Regions from separate parts of the Synechococcus sp. WH 8101 genome, predicted to be linked through region 1. Evidence: predicted binding sites of a transcription regulator. Region 1 holds the regulator's gene; each other region holds the start of a gene.

The links. The regulator NtcA, encoded in region 1, controls nitrogen genes in cyanobacteria. The targets are predictions, from matches to a motif close to GTANCNNNNGNTAC.
Region 2: glnA (type I glutamate--ammonia ligase) is a predicted target of NtcA. The motif match lies at 1,268-1,281, and genes of this name have one in related genera.
Region 3: urtA (urea ABC transporter substrate-binding protein) is a predicted target of NtcA. The motif match lies at 3,498-3,511, and genes of this name have one in related genera.
Region 4: SynWH8101_RS05020 (DUF4278 domain-containing protein) is a predicted target of NtcA. The motif match lies at 1,748-1,761, and genes of this name have one in related genera.

The regions. Positions count from the first base shown of each region.
Region 1 covers NZ_CP035914.1:372,942-378,200, forward strand. The annotation lists gene SynWH8101_RS01685 (TatA/E family twin arginine-targeting protein translocase) at 1-209, shown strand, start outside; gene pth (aminoacyl-tRNA hydrolase) at 209-832, shown strand; gene SynWH8101_RS01695 (DUF3146 family protein) at 829-1,086, shown strand; gene SynWH8101_RS01700 (resolvase) at 1,064-1,495, opposite strand; gene SynWH8101_RS01705 (DUF3084 domain-containing protein) at 1,495-2,706, opposite strand; gene ntcA (global nitrogen regulator NtcA) at 2,770-3,513, opposite strand; gene rph (ribonuclease PH) at 3,592-4,332, opposite strand; gene SynWH8101_RS01720 (cob(I)yrinic acid a,c-diamide adenosyltransferase) at 4,494-5,102, shown strand; gene dcd (dCTP deaminase) at 5,102-5,259, shown strand, end outside.
Region 2 covers NZ_CP035914.1:1,516,993-1,522,251, forward strand. The annotation lists gene SynWH8101_RS07930 (alanine--glyoxylate aminotransferase family protein) at 1-491, opposite strand, end outside; gene SynWH8101_RS07935 (allophycocyanin subunit beta) at 586-1,110, opposite strand; gene glnA (type I glutamate--ammonia ligase) at 1,347-2,768, shown strand; gene SynWH8101_RS07945 (hypothetical protein) at 2,774-3,025, opposite strand; gene SynWH8101_RS07950 (class I SAM-dependent methyltransferase) at 3,165-4,226, shown strand; gene SynWH8101_RS07955 (copper-binding protein) at 4,300-4,617, shown strand; gene SynWH8101_RS07960 (hypothetical protein) at 4,650-4,928, opposite strand; gene SynWH8101_RS07965 (DUF6439 family protein) at 5,006-5,259, shown strand, end outside; gene SynWH8101_RS07970 (ATP-binding protein) at 5,220-5,259, opposite strand, start outside.
Region 3 covers NZ_CP035914.1:2,559,401-2,564,659, reverse strand. The annotation lists gene SynWH8101_RS13635 (urease subunit beta) at 1-174, opposite strand, end outside; gene SynWH8101_RS13630 (urease subunit gamma) at 197-499, opposite strand; gene SynWH8101_RS13625 (urease accessory protein UreD) at 610-1,566, opposite strand; gene ureE (urease accessory protein UreE) at 1,674-2,159, shown strand; gene SynWH8101_RS13615 (urease accessory protein UreF) at 2,156-2,863, shown strand; gene ureG (urease accessory protein UreG) at 2,863-3,468, shown strand; gene urtA (urea ABC transporter substrate-binding protein) at 3,589-4,887, shown strand; gene SynWH8101_RS13600 (branched-chain amino acid ABC transporter permease) at 4,956-5,259, shown strand, end outside.
Region 4 covers NZ_CP035914.1:990,496-995,754, reverse strand. The annotation lists gene SynWH8101_RS05040 (DUF2442 domain-containing protein) at 1-138, shown strand, start outside; gene SynWH8101_RS05035 (hypothetical protein) at 227-631, opposite strand; gene SynWH8101_RS14295 (hypothetical protein) at 817-1,005, opposite strand; gene SynWH8101_RS05025 (hypothetical protein) at 1,127-1,411, shown strand; gene SynWH8101_RS05020 (DUF4278 domain-containing protein) at 1,494-1,661, opposite strand; gene SynWH8101_RS05015 (DNA primase) at 1,819-3,528, opposite strand; gene SynWH8101_RS05010 (DnaB helicase C-terminal domain-containing protein) at 3,537-5,259, opposite strand, start outside.

The DNA.
Region 1 (5,259 bases):
GGCCCAAGCGCCTGCCGGAGCTGGGGCGGACTCTTGGTAAAACCCTGAAGGGGTTCCAGTCTGCCTCCAAGGAATTTGAGCGTGAGATCAACAAGGCGATGGCGGAACCCGAGCCGATCGATCAAGCTCCTCTACCGCCTGCCGCAGAAGCTTTGCCTCACGATGCAGTCGCTGGTGAGAGCGTGAAGCCAGGCGATCCCGCCTCCTGATGCAGGCAGGACAGCTGCGGCTCCTCGTTGGGCTCGGCAATCCAGGTGATCGCTACCACGGCACCCGCCACAACGTGGGATTCATGGCGTTGGAAGCGCTGGCCCGCCGCAACTCCAGCGCCTTTCGATCAATGGCCAAGCTGCAAGGGCAGGTGGCGGAGATCGGCTTTGGGCCAGGCCGGTTGCGGCTGCTCATGCCGCAGACCTTCATGAATGAGAGCGGTCGCTCGATTCGTGCCGCCCTGGATTGGTTCCAGTTCGATGTCGATCAGTTGCTGGTGGTGGTGGATGATATGGACCTGCCCCTGGGACGTCTGCGTCTTCGCGCCAAGGGCGGCGCCGGTGGCCACAACGGCTTGCGCAGCACCATTCAGCATCTGGGCACCGAGGCCTTTGCCCGGCTCCGAATTGGCATCGGTGCCCCGGGGCGCACGGCGGCGGAGCGTCGTGCCCGCACCGTGTCCCATGTGCTTGGTCGCTTCAGCCAAGCGGAGCAGCCCCTCCTGGATCAGGTGATCGACGCGGTGGTGCAGGGTGTGGATCAGATCCAGCGCCAGGGATTGGAGCGCGCCGGCAACCATCTCAATGGTTTGCAGCTGGCAGATGGGGAGAGCGGCGCATGAGTGCGTTACCGGTCACCACGGCCCATCTCCGGGTCCTGCGTCAGAGCTTTCAGCAGCAGCGCCTGGAGGGCGAGGTGCAGGCCGGGGGCTTCGCCTGGGAATTCTGCTGGTTGTTTGATCGCGGTGAACTGCATGTGGAGCCTTCGCTGGGGCGGGCCTTGATTGAGGATGCCCTGCTCCGCTTTCTCGTGAAGGCCGATTACCACCTGGAACCGGGAGGCGACTACACCTTCACGGTGCGTGCCCGTTTCTGAGCGGATTGGGCCAGTCGAGCCTGACGCCGAGGTGATCTTCGAGCATCACCAGTGCCGCGAAGGCATCGAGATCGATCGGCGGCAGGCGCAGGCCTTCGGGAAGCAGTCGGCGCCAGCCCCGCGGCGGTCGCAGCGTCCAGTAGCGCGCGCGTGCTCGCAGGGTGGTGCCCCGTTCCTCCACCAGCTCCACGGGCAGCAAGGGGCGCAGGCGTTGTTCCCAGTCGGCACTGCCGGTGCCGTTGCCCAGCAGCACGGTGCTGATCGGTTCTTCGTCGTTCCAGCGCTGGATCTGTTGGAAAACATCGTCCACCGGCAGCACCAGGCCATCGATCACACGCTGGCGACTGAGTTCGCAGAGCACCAGGCCACATTTGCTGCGTCCCGGGTCGATCGCGAGCAGACGTGTCATCAGGGCGTGGGGGCGCCAGCTGGCGTGTTGGAGGGAATGTCGCCCACGGCCCGCAGCTCCACAGCCACGGGATCGGCGGTGTCACTGCTGCGCAGGGTCACCACCTCCAGCTCGATACGGGAGGGAGCTCGCTCCAGCAGCTGCTGCCCGAGGCTGTTGAGGCGGTTGGCGTCGAACTGGAGTCCCTGGCTGAGGGACCCCCGCCGTTGGGCTTCAGCAAGGGCGGAGGCCAGGAGCAAGTTCAAGCGGTTGCGCACTGCTTCGTTGTTGGTCTCGTTGCGTTCGAGCGTGGTGCGCGCCAGCACATCGCCCGTGTTCACCACCTGGGTGTTCGGACGCACTTCAGGAATGGCATAGACCACTTTTTCGCCGAGCAGCACATTGGCAGCGGAGCGGATATTCACCACCCAGGTGCCCGGTTGGCGAATCACCTGTTCGAGCCGTTCGATGTCGTTGCGCGGCACCAGCAGAATCTGCCGATCGGCCTTCTCACCCGGCAACACGCGCTGGTAGGCCTGCAGGTTGGCCTCACGCAGCATCTGGTCGATCACCTGCTTGGCTTGCCCGGGATTGTCGAGCCGCAGGGTGGCCGTGGCCAGAGGTTCGCCGCTGCTGAGCACCACGCTGCCCCGCCGCAGGGCCAACACGTTCTTCTCCAGTTGGCGCAGTTCCGCCTCGCCGCTGCGGATGCGATCGCGCACCTGGGCCAGCTCGGCTTCCGTGCGTCGGATCTCGGCATCGCGCGCTTTCACGTCGCGGCTGAGTCGAGCCCGTTCCGCCTCCAGTTGCTGGCGTTGTTGCTGCAGAGGCACCAGCGCCTGGCGGAGGGTTTCGGCCTTGGCTTTGGCATCGGCCAGATCCTTGCTCGCACGGGAGCGTTCGGCCTGGGCCTGAAGCAGTTCACGGCTCGCTTTCTTCTGGGCCTGCCGACTCGCCTTCAGGGCATTGCGGCTGTCGTTGAGCTTGGTCTGCAGGGCATTCAGTTCAAACAGCCCCACCCGCAGCTGCCGACTCACCAGCAGCAGCAGACCGAGCGACAATGCTGAAATCAGGCTGCCCGTGAGCACGGTGATCAGCACGGCGGTGCGGCGCGGCCGCAACCCCATCAGGCTCAGCCGGGCTTTGCCCACCTTGGAGCCGAGCCGATCGCCCAGGGTGGCGAGCACGCCACCGAGCACGAGCAGCATCAGGATCAACAGCCAGCCGGTCACGAATCCAAGGGCGGTGAAGGGCGACGACGGGCCGTCCGGAAGCCATTGTCCCCCGCGGAAGGCTCAGCTGAAACGTTTGGCGAGGGCGATTGGGTCGAGCACGGTGATCTTCTTGCGATCGATTTCCACCAGCCCCGCATTGCGCAGATCCCCGAGCAGTCGGGTGATGGTGACGCGGGTGGATCCGATTGCTTCGGCGATCGATTGATGGGAGAGCCGCAAGTCGATGGTGATGCCCTGGGTGCCGGGGATGCCGAAATCGCGGCAGAGCACGAGCAGAAAACTCACCAGTCGCGACGACATGTCGCGGTGGGTGAGCGTTTCGATCATCGTTTCGGTCTGCAGGATGCGGCTTGAGAGCCCTTGCAACAGCAACAGCCCCACGCCGGTATCGGCTTCGATTGCCTGGCGCACGGAAGCGGCGGGGGCTGTGACCATCTCGACGCGGGTGAAGGCGACAGCGTGATAGAAGCGATCGGAGCGATGGCCGGTGAGCAGCGACAGCACTCCGAAGAGGCTGTTTTCCCGCAGCAGCGCCACGGTGATCTCCTCCCCCGATTCATAGACCCGGGACAGCCTGACGGCGCCACGCCGGATCAGATACACCCGCTCGGCAGGATCACCGGGGAAGAAGATGGTTTTGCCCCGTTCCACCAGCTCAGTGCTGGCACCCTCCAGATCGCGGATCACCTCCAAGAGGGTGGGGGTATGGGCCGTGGCCGTGTTCGCCAGGGTGGTGCCGCCGCCGCTGGAGGCTGGAGCGGGCTGGGGTGAGTAACGGCTGAAGCCGCGGGTGGCTCCGACCATGGCGGCAATGCGGATGGCTGGACGCTACGGATGGCCCTGGCTCCACCTTGTAGCAACCCACACGAAATCCGGCGTTGCTCAGGGGCGCGACTCCGGTGCCAGGGCCCGCTGCTGCGCCGCCATCAAGTCCGTGAGGCCTGGTTCGGCCAGGTCGAGCAGGCGCGTCAGTTCGCTGCGGCTGAAGGGGGCACCTTCAGCGGTGCCCTGCAGTTCCAGCAGGCGACCGCTGCCATCCATCACCACATTCAGATCCACATCGGCCTGGCTGTCTTCGCTGTAGTTGAGATCCAGCAGCGCCTCTCCACTGATCAGCCCCACCGAGACGGCGGCCACCTGATCGCGCACAGGGTTGCACTTGATGTCGCCTCGTTCCACCAGGCGCTCGCAAGCCCGTTGCAGCGCCACCCAGGCGCCGGTGATCGCGGCTGTGCGGGTGCCGGCATCGGCCTGGATCACATCGCAGTCCACCAGTAGGGTGTTCTCTCCCAGTGTCTCCATGTCGAGGCAGGATCTGAGGCTGCGACCGATCAGCCGTTGGATCTCCTGGGTGCGGCCGGAGAGTTTCAGCAATTCCCGCTTCTGCCGCTCGGGCGTTGACCCGGGCAACAGGCGGTACTCGGCACTGAGCCAGCCTTTGCCGCTGCCCATGCGCCAGCGGGGGACGCCGGCTTCATGGGAAATGCTGCAGAGCACAGCCGTGCGCCCGCTGCGCATCAGCACGGAGCTGAGAGCAAAGCCCATCGGATCCCACTCGATCGCGACAGGCCTCAGGTCGTTGGGCGAGCGGCCATCGCTCCGTATGGAGACCTGGTTAGACATCGAGGCTCGGCGGCATGCAGCTGAGCCTGACAGCTCGACCGTTGCCACAGGCGCACACCATGACCAGGGGCGCACACCATGGATGGTGTCAGTCGGCTTGTGTGCCCCGCTTCCGGCGCTAGATTCGAACCCTGCAGGCCGGGTGCGGCCGTGTGAACGCCATGACCGCCAGCCTCAGTTCCAGCCATCGCCCCCTGGACCCGCGCAGCGCCGAGCGCCGTGCTTTGGAGCGTGCTGGCCTGCGGCCGTTGCCCCCTGTGCCGCCGCGGCCACCCCTGCATCTGGTGGCACCGGAGGGCCAGCTCCAGGTGCATACGGCCCCCTATCGCGGCAGCTTTTCCACAGTGTTCAGCCAGGCGCTGCGCACCGCCGGTCTTGGCAGCCGGGTGATGGTGGTGCAGTTCCTCAAGGGAGGCGTCGACCAGGGGCCGGAGCGTCGCCTCAGTCTCTGCGGACGGCTGGATTGGTTGCGTCCAGCCGTGGCTGGTTGCCTGGGTGAGCCGGCTGAGAGCCAGCCGCCTGCGGTGAAGGAGGCGGTGGAAGCGCTCTGGCAGGTGTGTCGTGACAGCCTGCTGGCAGGCGAGTTGGATCAGCTCGTGCTCGATGAGCTGGGTCTGGCGATTGCACTGGGCTACCTGAAGGAGGAGGAGGTTCAGGCTGCGCTGCAGCGCCGTCCGGGTTCGGTGGATGTGATTGTCACCGGGCCGGCAATCCCCGAGTTTCTGATGGGGTTGGCTGATCAGGTCACGGAACTGCGCCGAGGCTTCTGATGCTCAAGAACGATCGCTGGATCACCGAACAGGCGCAGGCCGGCATGCTGGAACCCTTCCAGGCGGGGCTGGTTCGTCATCTGGAGCCGGATCAGAAGCAGCGCCCGGTGCTCAGCTTCGGATGCTCGTCGTATGGCTACGACCTGCGTCTATCGCC
Region 2 (5,259 bases), 1.1 Mb from region 1:
CCCGTGGAGGTTTCGGCGTGAACCATCGCCAGAATCGCGGGCCGATGCTCAATCAGGGCCGCCTCGAGTTCCTCCAGGCTGAAGGCCTCTCCCCAGGGACGCTCAATCACCCGCACATCGGCTCGGTATCGACCCGCCATATCAGCGAGGCGATGACCGAAATAGCCCTTCACAGCCACGAGCACGGTGTCGCCGGGCTCGACCGTGTTGGCCAGGGTGGCTTCCATGGCAGCACTGCCGGTGCCGCTCATGGGAAGGGTGAGGCGATTGTCGGTTTGCCAGGCGTAACGGAGCAGCTCCTGCACCTCGCTCATCAACTCCACGTAGAGAGGATCGAGATGACCAATCGGAGTGCGCGACAGGGCCTGGAGCACCGTGGGATGGGCATTGGAAGGGCCTGGACCCAACAGAAGCCGATCCGGTGTGGCAATCGGGGCAAGAGCCCGGCGGTGGCTCGAATCAACCGGACGCTGAGAGAGCGATGTCGCCAAGGCCTGCACAAGAAATTGTTGGCGTGAAGCCTACGCAGTCGCTCCGCCAAGACGGGGAGAGATGTGCGTTTGCAACGGTGACAGCAGCGAACCGTCAGCGCTGCCGCACGTCGGTGGCCGCCAGGCCGGAGGCCATGTGATCAAAGGGCTGACGGATCACCGCACAGCGATCGAGATCCAGACCCTCCGCCACAAGCCGCTCACAAAGAACCTCGGCCAGCAAAGTGATGCTGCGCACGGTCGGGCCCGTCGGCACTCCCAGGCTCTTGTAGGTGTCATCCAGTCCGTTCAACACCCGTTCGTTGAGGATGGTGCTGTCACCGGCCGCCAGGGCGTAGCTGGCATAGCGAAGGAAATAATCCATATCGCGCAGACAGGCGGCCAGGCGTCGGGTGGTGTAAGCATTACCACCCGGAAGCAGCAGTTCCGGGTCGCCGGCAAACAGCCGCTGGCTCGCTTCGCGCACCACCTCAGCGGCCTCGCGGTTGATCAGTTCCACGGCCTTAAGCCGAATGGAAGCTTCCGAGAGGTAGTCATCGATCCTGTCCATGGCGGAGCGATCGAGGTAACGACCAAGCTGGTCGTAGCGGCCGATCAACCCGGTGATGGCATCACGCATGGCGCAGGCATAGACGATGACAAGCTGGAAAGTAACACCAGCGAACCTCGGAGAACGCTTTGGGTAGCTGCGATATGGGCCAATTGACAGAAACGGTTACCAAGCAGAAAACCGGCGCATCCGCCACAGCGCGAGTGACGAGCGAGGGCAGCAAAATGTACGCATTGATACAAAAAGGGGGTTGATCTCTCCCTACGGTCCGCCACGACTGAGGCTTCGTGCCACCCACACCATTCATGGCCAAGACCGCACAGGACGTTCTCCGGCAGATCAAAGACGACGGCATTGAGCTGATCGACCTGAAGTTCACCGATCTGCATGGCAAGTGGCAGCACCTGACGGTCTGCGCCGACATGGTGGATGAAGAAGCGTTCAGTGAAGGCCTGGCATTCGACGGGTCATCGATCCGGGGCTGGAAGGCGATCAACGCCTCCGACATGGCGATGGTTCCCGATCCCAACACTGCCTGGATCGATCCGTTCTACCGGCACAAAACCCTGAGCCTGATCTGCTCGATCCAGGATCCGCGCACGGGCGAGCCCTACGACCGCTGCCCCCGGGCCCTGGCGCAGAAAGCGCTCTCCTACCTGGCGGGCACCGGCCTGGCCGATACGGCCTTCTTCGGTCCAGAACCGGAATTCTTCCTCTTCGATGACGTCCGCTACAACTCCAGCGAAGGCGGCTGCTTCTACAGCGTTGACACGATTGAAGCCCCCTGGAACTCCGGCCGACTGGAAGAGGGCGGCAACCTGGCTTACAAGATTCAGTTGAAGGAGGGGTATTTCCCGGTCGCCCCCAACGACACCGCCCAGGACATCCGCTCCGAGATGCTCCTGATGATGGGACAACTGGGGATTCCCATCGAGAAGCACCACCATGAAGTGGCCGGCGCCGGCCAGCACGAACTGGGGATGAAGTTCGCGGAGCTGATCCAGGCCGCCGACAACGTAATGACCTACAAATATGTGGTACGGAACGTTGCCAAGAAATACGGCAAAACCGCCACATTCATGCCGAAGCCCGTGTTCAACGACAACGGCAGCGGCATGCACGTGCACCAGAGTCTCTGGAAAGGCGGCCAACCCCTGTTTTTCGGAGAGGGCACCTACGCCAACCTGTCCCAGACCGCCCGTTGGTACATCGGCGGCATTCTCAAGCACGCCCCCTCTTTCCTGGCCTTCACCAACCCCACCACCAACAGCTACAAGCGACTGGTGCCTGGCTTTGAAGCGCCAGTGAACCTGGTGTATTCGGAAGGCAACCGCTCCGCCGCAGTGCGGATTCCGCTGACAGGCCCAAGCCCTAAGGCGAAGCGCCTGGAATTCCGCTCCGGCGATGCTCTGGCCAATCCCTACCTGGCCTTCAGCGCCATGATGATGGCCGGCCTCGATGGCATCAAAAACCAGATTGATCCCGGCGATGGCGTGGATGTGGATCTGTTCGAGCTGCCCGCCGATGAGTTGGCGCAAATCGCCACTGTGCCGGCATCCCTGAATGGAGCTCTGGAGGCCCTGAACGCCGACAAGCACTATCTGATGGAGGGGGGCGTCTTCAGCGAAGACTTCATCAACAACTGGATCGACATCAAATACGAGGAGGTGCAGCAGCTGCGTCAGCGGCCCCACCCCCACGAATTCGTGATGTACTACGACGCCTGAGCCGATCAGCGAAAAGCGTGCCGCAGCTGGGCCAGGGCGCTGTCATGCAAGTGGCGGCGGTGCTGGTCCCGCTGGGCCCAAGCCCGTTGCTGGGCCATGGCATTGCGGCCATCCAGTTGATCGGGATGGGTTTCCAATTGCGCCAAGAGCACCTCGTGGTGGCGCTGCTCCTGAGCATGGTGATCCGACCAGGCGACGAATTCAGCGGCGGCCCGTTGGCGACGCTCCAGCAGGTTGCGGCGATCACGATCGGTCATGGCTTCTCCCTCCGATTCCTGCACTCAGTCTGTAGCAACCACTACCATTTTTTCGGGCTGCGACATGAAACGTGCCATGGCCACGCCAGCAGGGTTCGGTGAGCTGGAATAAGCAGCATCTGAAGACCCGACAGCCGCGATGGCGACGCCCAATCTCACTGAAATCGCCTACCGCACCCTGCAGCAGAGCCGCAGCCTGGCGGGCCTCGCGCACAAGGAATTGAGCACCAAACTCATGGAGTGGGTCGCGCCTGATGCCACCCCCCAAACCGAAGCGGTGCCCCAGGAGATGTTTCTGGAGCTGCGCCGTTCTCTCGCCACCCTTGAGGATCAAGACTGGCAAGACGCCGAAGCCGGGCTCTACCCCACCCGTCAGCTCTTCGATCTCCCCTGGGTCGACTGGGCCACCCGCTATCCCCGGCTCTGGCTCGACCTGCCCTCCACCTGGATGCGGCGCAAAGAGCGGAATGTGCGCGACCTGCCCGATGAGGCGCGGGATGAGCTCTACCCCTCCTATTACCTGCAGAACTTTCACCATCAGACTGATGGCTACCTGAGCGACCACTCCGCCGAGCTCTACGACCTCCAGGTCGACATCCTCTTCAACGGCGCTGCTGACGCCATGCGCAGGCGCGTGATCGCCCCTCTGCTGCGCGGTATCCGCCGTTTTAACAACCGCCCGGCCGCCACCCTGAAGGTGCTCGATGTGGCCACGGGAACGGGGCGAACCCTGCATCAGATCCGGGCTGCGCTGCCCGACGCCACCATGATCGGCCTTGATCTGTCCGAGGCCTATCTGCGGCAGGCGAATCGGTGGCTGAACCAGGGCCGGCAGGGTCTGGTTCAGCTGTTGCAGGGCAATGGCGAATCCCTCCCCTTCGCCGACGGCAGCATGCAGGCGGTCACCTGTGTGTTTCTGCTGCATGAGTTACCCGGCGACGTGCGTCAGGCCGTGCTTGCAGAGTGTTACCGCGTGCTCGAACCCGGCGGTGTTCTGGTGCTGGCCGATTCGATTCAGCTGGCCGATTCCCCCCAGTTCAGCGTGGCGATGGAGAACTTCCGCCGCGCCTTCCACGAGCCCTACTACCCGGATTACATCCGTGATGACATCGACGCCAGGCTCAGCGCAGCAGGCTTCCAGGGGATCACGGCCGAGTCCCATTTCATGACGCGGGTCTGGGCCGCCCAGAAAACCCCATAAGGTTTCCCTGACACGGGCTCTTGCGCCGGGGTCTCTCGACCATAAGGTGCACTCATCCCTGTTGCGGGAGCCCATGACCAACCCCTTTCGTCTTCGCTGGCTTCAGGGCTGGACCTTCCAGCTGGTGCTGATGGAGGGAAAGGTTCAGGTTGAAGCCCATGGCTTCGGCATCTGCCTGCGCACAGCCCTCTTCCCCGGTGAAAGCCCCCGCGCTGCCGCTGATCGCCTGGTGCTGGCAGAAGATCGCCGGCGCCGCGCCCTTCATCAGGCCTGGATTCGCGGGCAGGATCTGACTCAGGCCAGCCCCCAGGTGGTACCCGCCCTCGACGGCCCCCGCCCCGAAGCACCGGAGTCGCTGGTGGTGGTCCACCCCGAGCCCCTGGCGGCCTGATCGCTTCGCCACCAGCCGCTGGCTCGCCCTCCTCAGAGTCGCGCCAAGATCCAGCCCAGAAGAAGGCCCGGCCCACCCCAGCGCAAAGCGCGCCAGAACCACCAACCGGAAGGCATCAGGTTCAACCTCTGCTGCTCCGGCAGTGCTTCGAGGAGCTGGCGCACCAGGGCCTGGCGTTGCCGCACACGCACGCGCTGCTGCCGGCTGTGGCGCCCAGCCCTAACTGGAGCTGAGAGCTGCTGCTCAACCCGCAACCAAGCCCCCAGGCGATGCAACAGGCCCTGGTCTTTCAACAGCCTTTGCCGCGCCATCGGTTGCCGTCGCCCTGAAGGCATGGCTCCATTCCGACGCTGCAGCCCCCAGGATAGAAAGCCGCCACTTTGCCGCCATGGCCCCCTCCAGCGCCTCCTGGCCCGACACCGCACCAGAACTGGCCCGGACACTGCATAGGCAGCTGAGCCTGAACGATCGCAACTGGCATCAGCTGAAAACCGATCCGGATCGCCGCGCCGCTGAACTCCTCGCTGGCGCCCTGGCTCAATTGCTTCAGGGTGGACAGCGCGAAGATGTGGACGCGCTCGTGTGCCAAGGTCTGCGTTGGCTCAGACGGGAACTGAAGGATCCAGGCTGCCCGCACCGCTG
Region 3 (5,259 bases), 440 kb from region 1:
CTGCAGGGCGGCGTTGGCTTCGGCGAAGTGGAAGTGGGAGCCCACCTGCACCGGCCTGTCGCCGCTGTTGGCCACCGAAATCGTGGTGACGGGGCGACCGGCGTTGAGTTCGATCTCCCCCGGTTCGGGCAGCAGTTCGCCGGGAATGAGGTTGCCGGGGATGGAGGGGGCCATGGCAGGGATGGGAAGGGGTGGGTCAGCGAATCGGGTCGTGCAGGGTCACGAGCTTGGTGCCATCGGGAAACACCGCTTCGATCTGCACCTCATGCACCAGTTCCGGCACACCCTCCATCACCTGATCGCGGCCCAGCCAGGTGCTGCCCTCCTGCATCAGTTCGGCCACGCTTTTGCCGTCGCGGGCTCCTTCCAGCACCAGGAAGCTGAGCCAGGCCACGGCTTCGGGATGGTTGAGCTTGAGGCCCCGTTGGAGCCGCCGTTCCGCCAGCAGCGCTGCGGTCACGATCAGGAGTTTGTCTTTCTCCTGGGGGGAGAGATGCATGGCGGGCATGGTGATGGGTGTGACGCCTGCACACCCAGCCTCAACCTTTGCAGCGGGCCGGCACTGTTCTGGTTCGTGGTGAACACTTCATCGCTCCATCCAGCAGGTGCTCAGTGGTTCCAGCCCACCAGTGGGTCTTCCTGCAATGGCCACACCCGGGGCCATTGCGGTGCTGACAGCCTGCGCGCCCGGCGGATCAGCCACCACACCCGACTGAACCAGATCCGGGCGTCCCGGCTGGATGGGCCGAGGTATCGGGCGACCAGGCCCTGATCGAGCGCATCGCAGGCCATCGTTCCCGTCAGGCCGTTGCGGGCCTCCCGGCCCTGCGCCAGCAAGGCGACGAGCGTGTCGGCGTCTGATGGCTCCGGTGCAGCCCAAACCAGTGATCCGAACACTGGTTGCTGTTGCATGCCATGGGCTGAGCTGAGGTCATGGCCGCCCAGTTCCAGCCGGTCCACCAGTTCCCAGCGGCTGTTGCTGCCATCCGATCGATGAATCTCCAGGCTGGAGCGCCAGCACCCCGCCCCCACCGTTTCTCCGGCGGCGGTGCGGCCCAGGCGCACCAGTTCTCCGCCGAGATAGGAGGCGCCTGGGCCGAGCTCCACCTGCATGGTTTGTTCATAGAGCCCGCCTTCAAACAGCACCAGCTCCTGGGGCAGCCATTCCAGATCGCTGCCGGGCGCGAGCTTGAAGCGGCAGGTCTGCCGGGCCCAGGCGCCAGCGGGATGCAGCCGGCTGCGCCCGACGCTTCCATACACCTTCTGGGCGGCCACGCTCGTGATCAGGCCGCGGCTGCCCCTGTCGGCCTCCAGCTGGATGGTCAGGGCATCACCGCCCACCAGACCTCCGGCGGTGTGCAGCAGAGGGAGTTGGCAGCGACCATCGGCGCCCCGTTCGGCGCGCATCAGTTTCAGCGGAGCGCTGCAGCCGCCCTGATGGATGGTGACCCCCCGGCGGTGCAGCAGATGGAGGTCGCAATGGCCATGCCACGGTTCGGTTGGCTGTTGGCAAAGAGTCTGTTGGGACGGAGCCTGTTGGTACGGAGGCTGCTCTGAGGCTTGCATCGCCTCACCCTGCGCCGCATCGGTCTGATCACTCTGTAGCGGTTCACACCAAAGCCGCTCCGCTCCCCTGGGCAGGCTGGATCCCAACGCACAGCAAAGGCACCGCGATGGATGGGGCAGGGGAGTTGGTGGAGCTCTGTTCTCGTCATCCCGTTGAGGGCGGCGCTGCAGGCTCCGCTTTGCTGCTGCCCCTCAGCGCCGAGGAGCGCACCCGTCTGCGCGGACGGCGTCGCACCGCCTGTGGCCGTGCGGTGTTGCTTCAACTGCCCCGCACCGAGCCGCTGCAGCCGGGCGAGGTGCTCAGCGATGCTTGCCACAGCCTGGAGGTGAAGGTGGTGGCGGCACCGGAACCCCTGCTGGTGGTGCGTGCGCCCTCGCCGTTGGCCCTGCTTCGGGCGGCTTATCACCTGGGCAACCGCCACGTTGCCCTGGAACTGCAGGAGGGGGAGCTGCGCTTGTTGGAGGATTCGGTGCTGGCGGAGATGTTGCGGCGTCGAGGTCTGCAGGTGGAGACCGGTTGCCTGCCCTTTCATCCCGAGGGGGGCGCCTATGCGGCGGCCCATGGCCATTCCCATGCTGACCCCCGGCCATGAGCCGATCGCTCGCCCTGCTGCAGTTGGTCAGTCCGGCGTTGCCGGTGGGCGCATTCAGTTATTCCGAGGGGCTGGAACAGCAGCAGCAACAGGGGGCCCTGCCGGATCAGCAGGCGCTGGAAGCCTGGCTGCGGGCCGAACTCGAGCGTGGTGCCGTGCGGATCGACACCGCCGCCCTGGCACCACTGCGCCTGGCCTTGCAGCAATGGAGAGATCAGTCGTCCCATGGCGTTGCTGATGACGAAGCCCGCCAGCGCCTGCTCGACCTCGATCGCTGGTTGCTGGCCCAGCGGGAGGCGCCGGCGATGCGGGTCCAGCAGCGGCAGATGGGTCGCTCCCTGCAGCAGTTGCTGGCCGACCTCGGCCATCCGTTGCCTTCGCCCTACGGCGACAGGGTGGAGCCCGCGCTTGCATATCCGGCTGCCTTCGCCTGGGCGGGGCTGGTCTGGGAGTTGGGCCCGCTGGAGTTGGCCGAGGGCTATCTCTACAGCTGGGTTGCCAATCAGCTCAGCGCCGCCGTTCGGTTGGTGCCTCTGGGCCCCAGCCGGGCTCAGCTGCTGCAGCGCCGGCTACTGCCCCTGATCGCTGCCCAGGCCGCGTCGTTGCAGAATCAGGATCCGCGCCAGCTCTGGAGCTCCGGGGTGGGTGCTTCGATGGCCCAGCTCTTGCATGCTGAGCTGTATTCAAAACTGTTCCGAAGCTGATGGCCGGCAGCAAATTGAGGCTTGGCGTTGCCGGGCCGGTGGGGTCTGGAAAAACGGCTCTGGTGGAAGCGCTCTGCCGCCGCCTGCGTGATCGCCTTCAGCTGGCGGTGGTCACCAATGACATCTACACCCAGGAGGACGCCCAGTTCCTGACCCGCGCCGGTGCGCTGGAGCCGGAACGGATCCGGGGGGTGGAAACCGGCGGTTGCCCGCACACCGCGATTCGGGAGGACTGTTCGATCAACCGGGCGGCTGTGGCGGAGCTGGAGGCGGCGTTCCCCGATCTGGATCTCGTGATGGTGGAAAGCGGTGGCGACAATCTGGCGGCCAGTTTCAGCCCGGAACTGGTGGATCTCTGTCTGTATGTGATCGATGTGGCGGCCGGCGACAAGATTCCTCGTAAAGGGGGGCCGGGAATCACCCGCTCTGATCTGTTGGTGATCAACAAGATCGATCTGGCGCCGCTGGTCGGGGCGGATCTGCAGGTAATGGAACGGGACACCGTACGGATGCGAGGTGCGCGTCCTTGGTGCTTCACCAACCTCAACAGCGGCGAAGGTCTGGATGAGGTGGAGGCGTTTGTGTTGCAACAACTACCGAATTGAGGAGTTGATCGCCAGGCGCCTGCAAAAGCGTTGCCATTGATACCCGCGCTGGGCACAGGCGCTGGGAGGGTAAATGTGCCGCTTTGACAAGCGCGCGACTCACGAATTTCCAGATGCACAATGACTCAACCATTGTCAAAGCGGTTCCTAATTGGGCTCGCAGCTGTTTCCCTCGGTGTGTCGGTCACGGCCTGTGGCGGTGGTGAAAAAACGGCAGATAGCGGCCAGTTTGATGATTCCGTCAAGGTGGGCATCCTTCACTCTCTGAGTGGCACCATGGCGATCTCGGAAACCACCTTGGTGGATACTGAGAAGATGGCCATTGAGGAAATCAATGCCGCGGGTGGCATTGAAGTGGATGGCAAGAAATATAAAATCGATTACATCGTTGAGGATGGGGCGTCGGATTGGCCCACCTTTGCCGAAAAGTCCAAGAAGCTGATTGATTCCGACAAGGTTGCGGTTGTGTTCGGCGGCTGGACTTCAGCAAGCCGCAAGGCGATGCTGCCGGTCTATGAGTCGAAGGATGCTTTCCTCTATTACCCGATTCAATATGAGGGGCAGGAGTGTTCCAAGAACATCTTCTACACCGGTGCGACTCCGAATCAGCAATCGGAGCCAGCCACCGAGTTCATGTATCTGAAGTCGCCGGCTGCCGGGAAACCCTTCTTCCTCGTGGGCTCTGATTACGTCTTCCCCCGCACTTCGAATACGATCACCAAGGCACAACTGGCCGTGCTTGGTGGCAAGGTGGTGGGTGAAGACTATCTCCCTCTCGGCAACACCGAGGTGGCGCCAATCATCGCCAAGATCAAAGAGGCTCTCCCTGATGGTGGTGTGATCATCAACACTTTGAATGGCGACCAGAACGTAGCTTTCTTCAAGCAGATTCAGGATGCTGGCATCACGCCCGAGAATGGCTATTACGTGATGAGCTACTCCATTGCTGAGGAGGAAATCAAAACGATTGGACCCGAGTTCCTCAAGGGCCATTACGGCGCCTGGAACTACATGATGTCGATCGATACGCCGGCATCCAAGACCTTCGCTGCCAACTACAAGAAGTTCACAGATGATCCCGATGCCGTGGTGGCTGATCCCCAGGAGTCGGCCTACAACATGGTCTATCTCTGGAAGAAGGCGGTTGAAAAAGCCGGCAGCTTCGATGACGACAAGGTGCGGGAAGCTTTGATCGGTGTCAAGTTTGATGCTCCTCAAGGGCCGATCGAAGTGCGTCCCAATCACCACATCTCTCAGATTGCCAGGATCGGTAAGATCACTCCCGCAGGTCAGTTTGAGATTGTGGCTCAGTCGGATAACCCGATCGATCCCCAGGCCTGGAACCAGTTTGATCCTTCCTCTAAAGGCTTCGCCTGCGACTGGAGCGATCCCAGTAAGGGCGAGAAATACAAGCTCTGATCACTGGCTTTAATACTGCGGGAGTGGATCGACACTCCCGCTTCTTTTTCACTCTCTGATAATTGCCAGTGGAGCTTCTTCTTGAAAGCCTCTTCAATGGTCTGGCGATTGGTTCTGTGCTGTTGATTGCAGCACTTGGCCTGGCCATTGTGTTCGGTCTGATGGGTGTGATCAATCTCGCCCACGGTGAGCTGATCATGCTTGGTGCTTACACCACCTATGTGGTGCAGCTGATTTTTAAGCAGCCTGCGCTTCAACCCGTCTACGGCATCTACTTGATTGTTGCTCTGCCGATTGCCTTTGTGGTGAGTGGCGTTGTTGGCATTTTGCTGGAGCGCACGATCATCCGCCGTCTTTACGGCAACCCTTTGG
Region 4 (5,259 bases), 620 kb from region 1:
ACTGCCGAGCAGCGCCGGAACTGGGAACCGGCTGGTGGCGGCTTTGGCATCCATTGGCCTGACATCGATGAAGATCTCAGCGTCGAGGGTTTCCTGCGCGGTGCTCACGCCCCCCGAGCGGCTCTCCTGCTCGGTTGAGATGACGTGACCCACTTCACTGGTCCAGGCGTCATCCATCCGGCTGCTGCAGCTTGGCTGACGAGGCAAAGCCTGAGCAGCTGGATACTCAGCGGGAAGACTTCTTGCAGCGACGCTTGAGCAGCGCCTGCAGGCGGGGCACTGCATCTGGCTGGGCCTGCATCAGAAACGCCTCACGTTCGAGCAAGCGGTTGGTGTGGTGATAGTTCCGCAGCAGGATCGCGCTGATCTCACGTTCCACCACCGGATTCAAAGGGCCGCTGACTCCCAGGGGCGTCAACTGACCGGACGGGCAGCTCTGGATGGCATGCACCGCCTCATGCAGAAAGGTCTGACGGGCAATCCCCAGAGGGATCGTGACCGGTGCAATCCACAGCGTTCGGCTCTTGCTGTCAAACAATCCATAGGCACCGCGTTTGGGTGGCGGCGCCAGTCGGATCTGGAAGCCATAAGCCTGGAGCTCACGGGCCAGAGGCTGAACCTGAGCTGGCAATTGACCCTGCCTGTCCTGGGATCCAGCCCAGGACGGTGACGCTGCCACCTGCGTAGTCACCAGCCCTGCCCACGCCAAGGCCAGCGCCTGCGGCAACACCGGCAACAGCGACGGAACACGACCCCTCACCTCTGCACCGACTCAGTCCTCAGCAGAACACAGCAAACGCCAGTTGGCCTGAAGACTCACACCATCGGCATCAACACCTCCACCAGCAAGCGCTCGACCACGGCAGCGCGACTGTTCAGGCCCCATTCCAACCTCAGTTGCTCCACCTGATCGAGCACTGCGGGCTGAAGCGTCAAAGTCAGCTGGACGGGTTCTTCCAGCGCTGCAGCTTTATCGCCCTGACAGCAGCGATGAAGGTGTGTCATCGGATTCATCAGAACGGGAGGAAAACTGAGCCCAGCCGGCCCACAGAGCAGCGCGAGGTCTGACCCCATCCAGCCACGGGCCTGCTCACCCGGCAAGGATCGAGCCATGCACCCCTGCGGGGTGTCCTTGCCTGAGGGTTGCGCGGCCGTGCCTCACCTGTGGTGTCCCTCGCACTTCCGCTCCATGGCCTGCGCTGTTCAACCCCTCTCCTGCCCGATCCGCTTCCTCTGCATTCATCGCTACGCGCCCGGTGTCCCCAAAGGCGGCACCAGCCCCTATGAGCTGCAGTGGATCGGCAAGCGCGGCAAACCCGTCAAAACAAAGCGCCTGATTCCCGCTGAGCGCGCCCATGCCATCGCCCGCAAGCTGCAGGGCACACCCGGCGTCACCGTCTCGGTGCTCTGAGCCGCAGGGCTTGCCATCAAAAAAGCCCCGCTCCGGGCGGGGCTCAGCAATTGACTCGGGCGGCAGATCGCCTCAGTACCGCTCACTTGCGATAGGTCGTGCCGCGATAGGTCAGGGCAGGGTGAACTGCCGTTGTTGCTGCGCCTTTGCGTTCGGCCACGGCCTGGCCCCGGTAGGTCAGGGCAGGCTTGGTCATCGTCACGGCAGCGTGGCGCTGCTGGACGGTCTGGCCGCGATAGGTCAGGGTCATGATTCAGTTCCTCGGAGCAAGTCCAGGTCCCCGTTCCTTGGCCTGGATCGAACTGCGCTCCACGCAAGTGGTGGAGTGAACGCTTGGTAGCTGTTGCTACATCTCCTTCTTAGACCCGGCGTCAACCACCATGGCGTTCGCGCCGTTACCAACGCGCTCACGTCACCGGTTCCAAGGCTTCGATCAGTGCTTGCAGTTCCGCCTGCGGGTCCCGTTGCAACAAGGCGATCACCTCAGGGCCGGGGGCTGCTGCCTGCCTCAGCCACGCCGCCACCGAGCCGGGCAATTGCGTCGCCAGCGGCAGCACCATCGCCGCAAGATCAGTTGCCGCCGCCACAGCCGCCAGCTGACGCAGCCACTCCATCGCCACGGCCGCTGCGGGATCCTCCAGCGCCAGGCAACCGAGCAGCTCGCGGCAGTCCGGTGCATGGATGAACAAACGCAAGACCCGGCGCTCCAACCGTTGACGCGCGCTCAGCAGCCCGCCGCTCCAGACCTCTGGCAGGGCAACACGGGCAACACCGGACTGGATGCCACCAGCCACTGCGGCAGAGCCACTCCCCTCCAGCGGCTCCTGCGGGACGCCGCTGTGGTGGCGCAGCGCCTGCTCCAGTCGTTGCTGCGCCGTTCGCCTCAGCACCCCCTCGGGGAGCTGGTCCACCAGCGCCTGGCCGGCCCGCTCCACCGCCTGGAGGCATTCCAGGCTTGCCGCACCTGAACCTTGGCCCGTGTATGGGGTCGCACCTGAACCTTGGCCTGGCTTATCAGCCCCCGCTGCGGGCTCAGCCGAGCTCAAGGGTGCGAGCACCCGCGCAAGCCGCCACTCCAGCCAGTGCGGCGCCGAGGCCAGCAATGCCTTCATGGCCGCGATGCCACCGGGACTGCGCAGCAGACCATCGGCGTCCTGGCCCTCAGGCAACGGCACCACCAGCGCCTGGAGGCCATCGCCCAACAACGCATCCTGCAACTGCACAAGCAGCTTCTCCGTGGCGGCCTGACCGGCCGCATCGCCATCCAGTGCGATCAGCAGTTGCTTCAGGCCGTGGCGCCTGAGCAGCTGCAGCTGCATCGCCGACACACTCGTGCCCAGACAGGCCACCGCATGTCGAAAGCCGGCCTGATGCAGCTGAATCACATCCAACGGGCCCTCCACGAGCAGCGCCGTTCCCTCCCTGCGGATCGCCTCAGCCGCCTGATCCAGGCCAAAGACCAGACCATTGCGTTGAAACAGCAGATCGCCAGCGCTGTTGCGGTACTTCGGTTGCTGCTGCCCCATCGCCCGGCCGCAGAAACCCACCACCTGACCGGCGGGATCCTGTAGAGGAATCATCAGACGTCCGCCCGCGGTCCCCAGCTGCCATTGCCGCGCTGAGTCGACGCTGATGCCCCGGGACTGGAGATAGGCCGCCGCCTCACCAGCTCCATCTGCCTCTTGCAACTGTTGTTCGAGCGCGTCTTGAAACCGGGCCCGTTGCTCGCTGCGTTGCGCCATCAACGCCCTGCGCTCGCGCCACTCCTGCTCAAAGCGCCGTTGCGCCGCCGGGTCACCCTCCGCCACCGTCAGCCCCGTGCGCCGCGCCAGCTCCAGCACCGCCTCCTGGAAGCTCATCCCCTGCTGCTCCTGCAGCCAGCCGATCGCATCGGTGCCCTTGCCGCAGACAAAGCAATGCACCCGGTTGCGCTTGGGGCTGACCGTCAACGAGGGCCGGCGGTCGTCATGCCAGGGGCAACGGGCGAGAAACTCCCGGCCGGCTCGCCTCAGATCAGCGGCGGCAAACAGATCCACGATCTGCGCCCGCTCGCGCACCTGCTCCAGCAACGCCGGCGTCACCAGCGAGGCGGGAGGACCACTGCGATTACGCGTCACAGGCACCATCAGAGGCACTCCACACCGGGGTAGAGGTCATGGCCGGCAAACAGGTGACGGGCCTCATCGGCTTCCAGATAGCAATGGCCGCGATCGAGCCGGATCCTCGTTTTGCTGCAGTCGTCCTCACCGCTGAGCTGGCCGTGTCTCGCCTTGCCGTGATGCACCTCCAGCACACCCGCTTGCGGTTTGCCGAATTCATCGGCCTTGGGGCGATCGATCAGCCACACCGCTGAGGCGTAACGCTCCAGTTCCGAGGTCCCTGCCAGGTGCGACACATCCGGGCCGCTGGGGTTGCCATAGGCGCCCCGGTTCAGCTGCGCCACCACCAGCACATCCAGTTCACAGCGGCCCGCCATCGCCTTGATCGTCGTCGCCCGCGCCGCCAGTTCCGCCGTCGTGTTGCTGCCGTAGCCCGCGGTCGGGCCCATCGCATGGAAGTGATCGAGCACCACCGCCGCCAGCTCGGGATGGGCGCTCTTGCAGTCCTCCACCAGCGCCGCCAGCTCTTCTGCCGTCGCGGCGAACTGGCTCTGATACAGCACCCGGCCCATCCGCTCACCATTGGGGGCGATCCCTTCAGCGAACTGGGACGAGAGTTGCTGCAGACGCTCCAGATCCCGGCCGGCGATCACCTCCGCGCGGCCCTCCAGGGCATTGCTCGAATACCGGGAGGAGAAACCACCGCTGGCGCGCCGGCAGTAGTGCGACAGCAGCCTGGCGCCAATCGCACGCTGGCTCAGTTCACAGGAGAGCACCAGAACAGACGCTCCGTTGATCGCCAGACCCATCGCAGCAGCGATCGCCACCGTCGTTTTGCCCACACCTGAGCGGGCCGCCAGAACCCAGGTGCTGTCGCCCGTCCCAGGCAAGACACCGCCGCGCATGTCCACATCCAATGAGGGGATGCCAGTGGAGATCGGTTGGGGGCGTTGCTCTTCTGGCAGGGAAGCCAGAGCGATGCATTCCGTTGCCGCATCAGCGGCGCTGCAGATCTCCATCTGACTCCGGAAGCGCCCGGCGGTGATCGCCGTTGCTTCATTGAGCAGCTCACGGCAGCGTTCCAGTTCGGCGTCGATGCCACCATCGCGCTGCTCGCGGGCCATCAAGCGGCGCAGGCCGGGATAGAACACCGCCCGCGCCTTGGCGCTCTGGAATAACTGACAAGCAAGACTGAACTCCAGCTCCGGATGGGGCTGACCGTCTTCCCCCCAGGCGATCACCTCCCTGAGCGCTTCCTCCAGCTGTTGCAGCGAGCCGCGGAAGCGTCCATCCAGGGCGCGGCGCTGCAGGTCTTCTCGAATCGCTGTTGCATTGAGCACGGCAACATCGCGCTGCCCTCGGAACAGTTCATCGATCTCCAGCGCCAGCGCCCGTAGCCCCGGTTGGCTCCAGAGCGAACCGGGCACCAGCTCGTCAAAGCGCAGCCCGATGGCGCGGCGGAACTGGCCCCAGCGCTCCCGTTGATCGCCTGGGCCCACCAGGACAGCCGCCAGCAGGTTCTTCTCGTGCTCCACCAACACCGGCTCCGGCGCCGCATCGGCTGGCGCAGCTGCCACCAGGCCGGCTGCGGTCTCAAGGAAGATCCCTTGATCGATCAGACGCTGCAGCAGCGCTGGATCAAAGCCTCCAGGGATCCCCTGCTCCAGCTCAGCCGCATTTGAGGGATCCGTGCACTGAGCGGACGTCGGGTCCTGCGCCGGTGTGACAGTCGGAATGGGAGTGACAGTG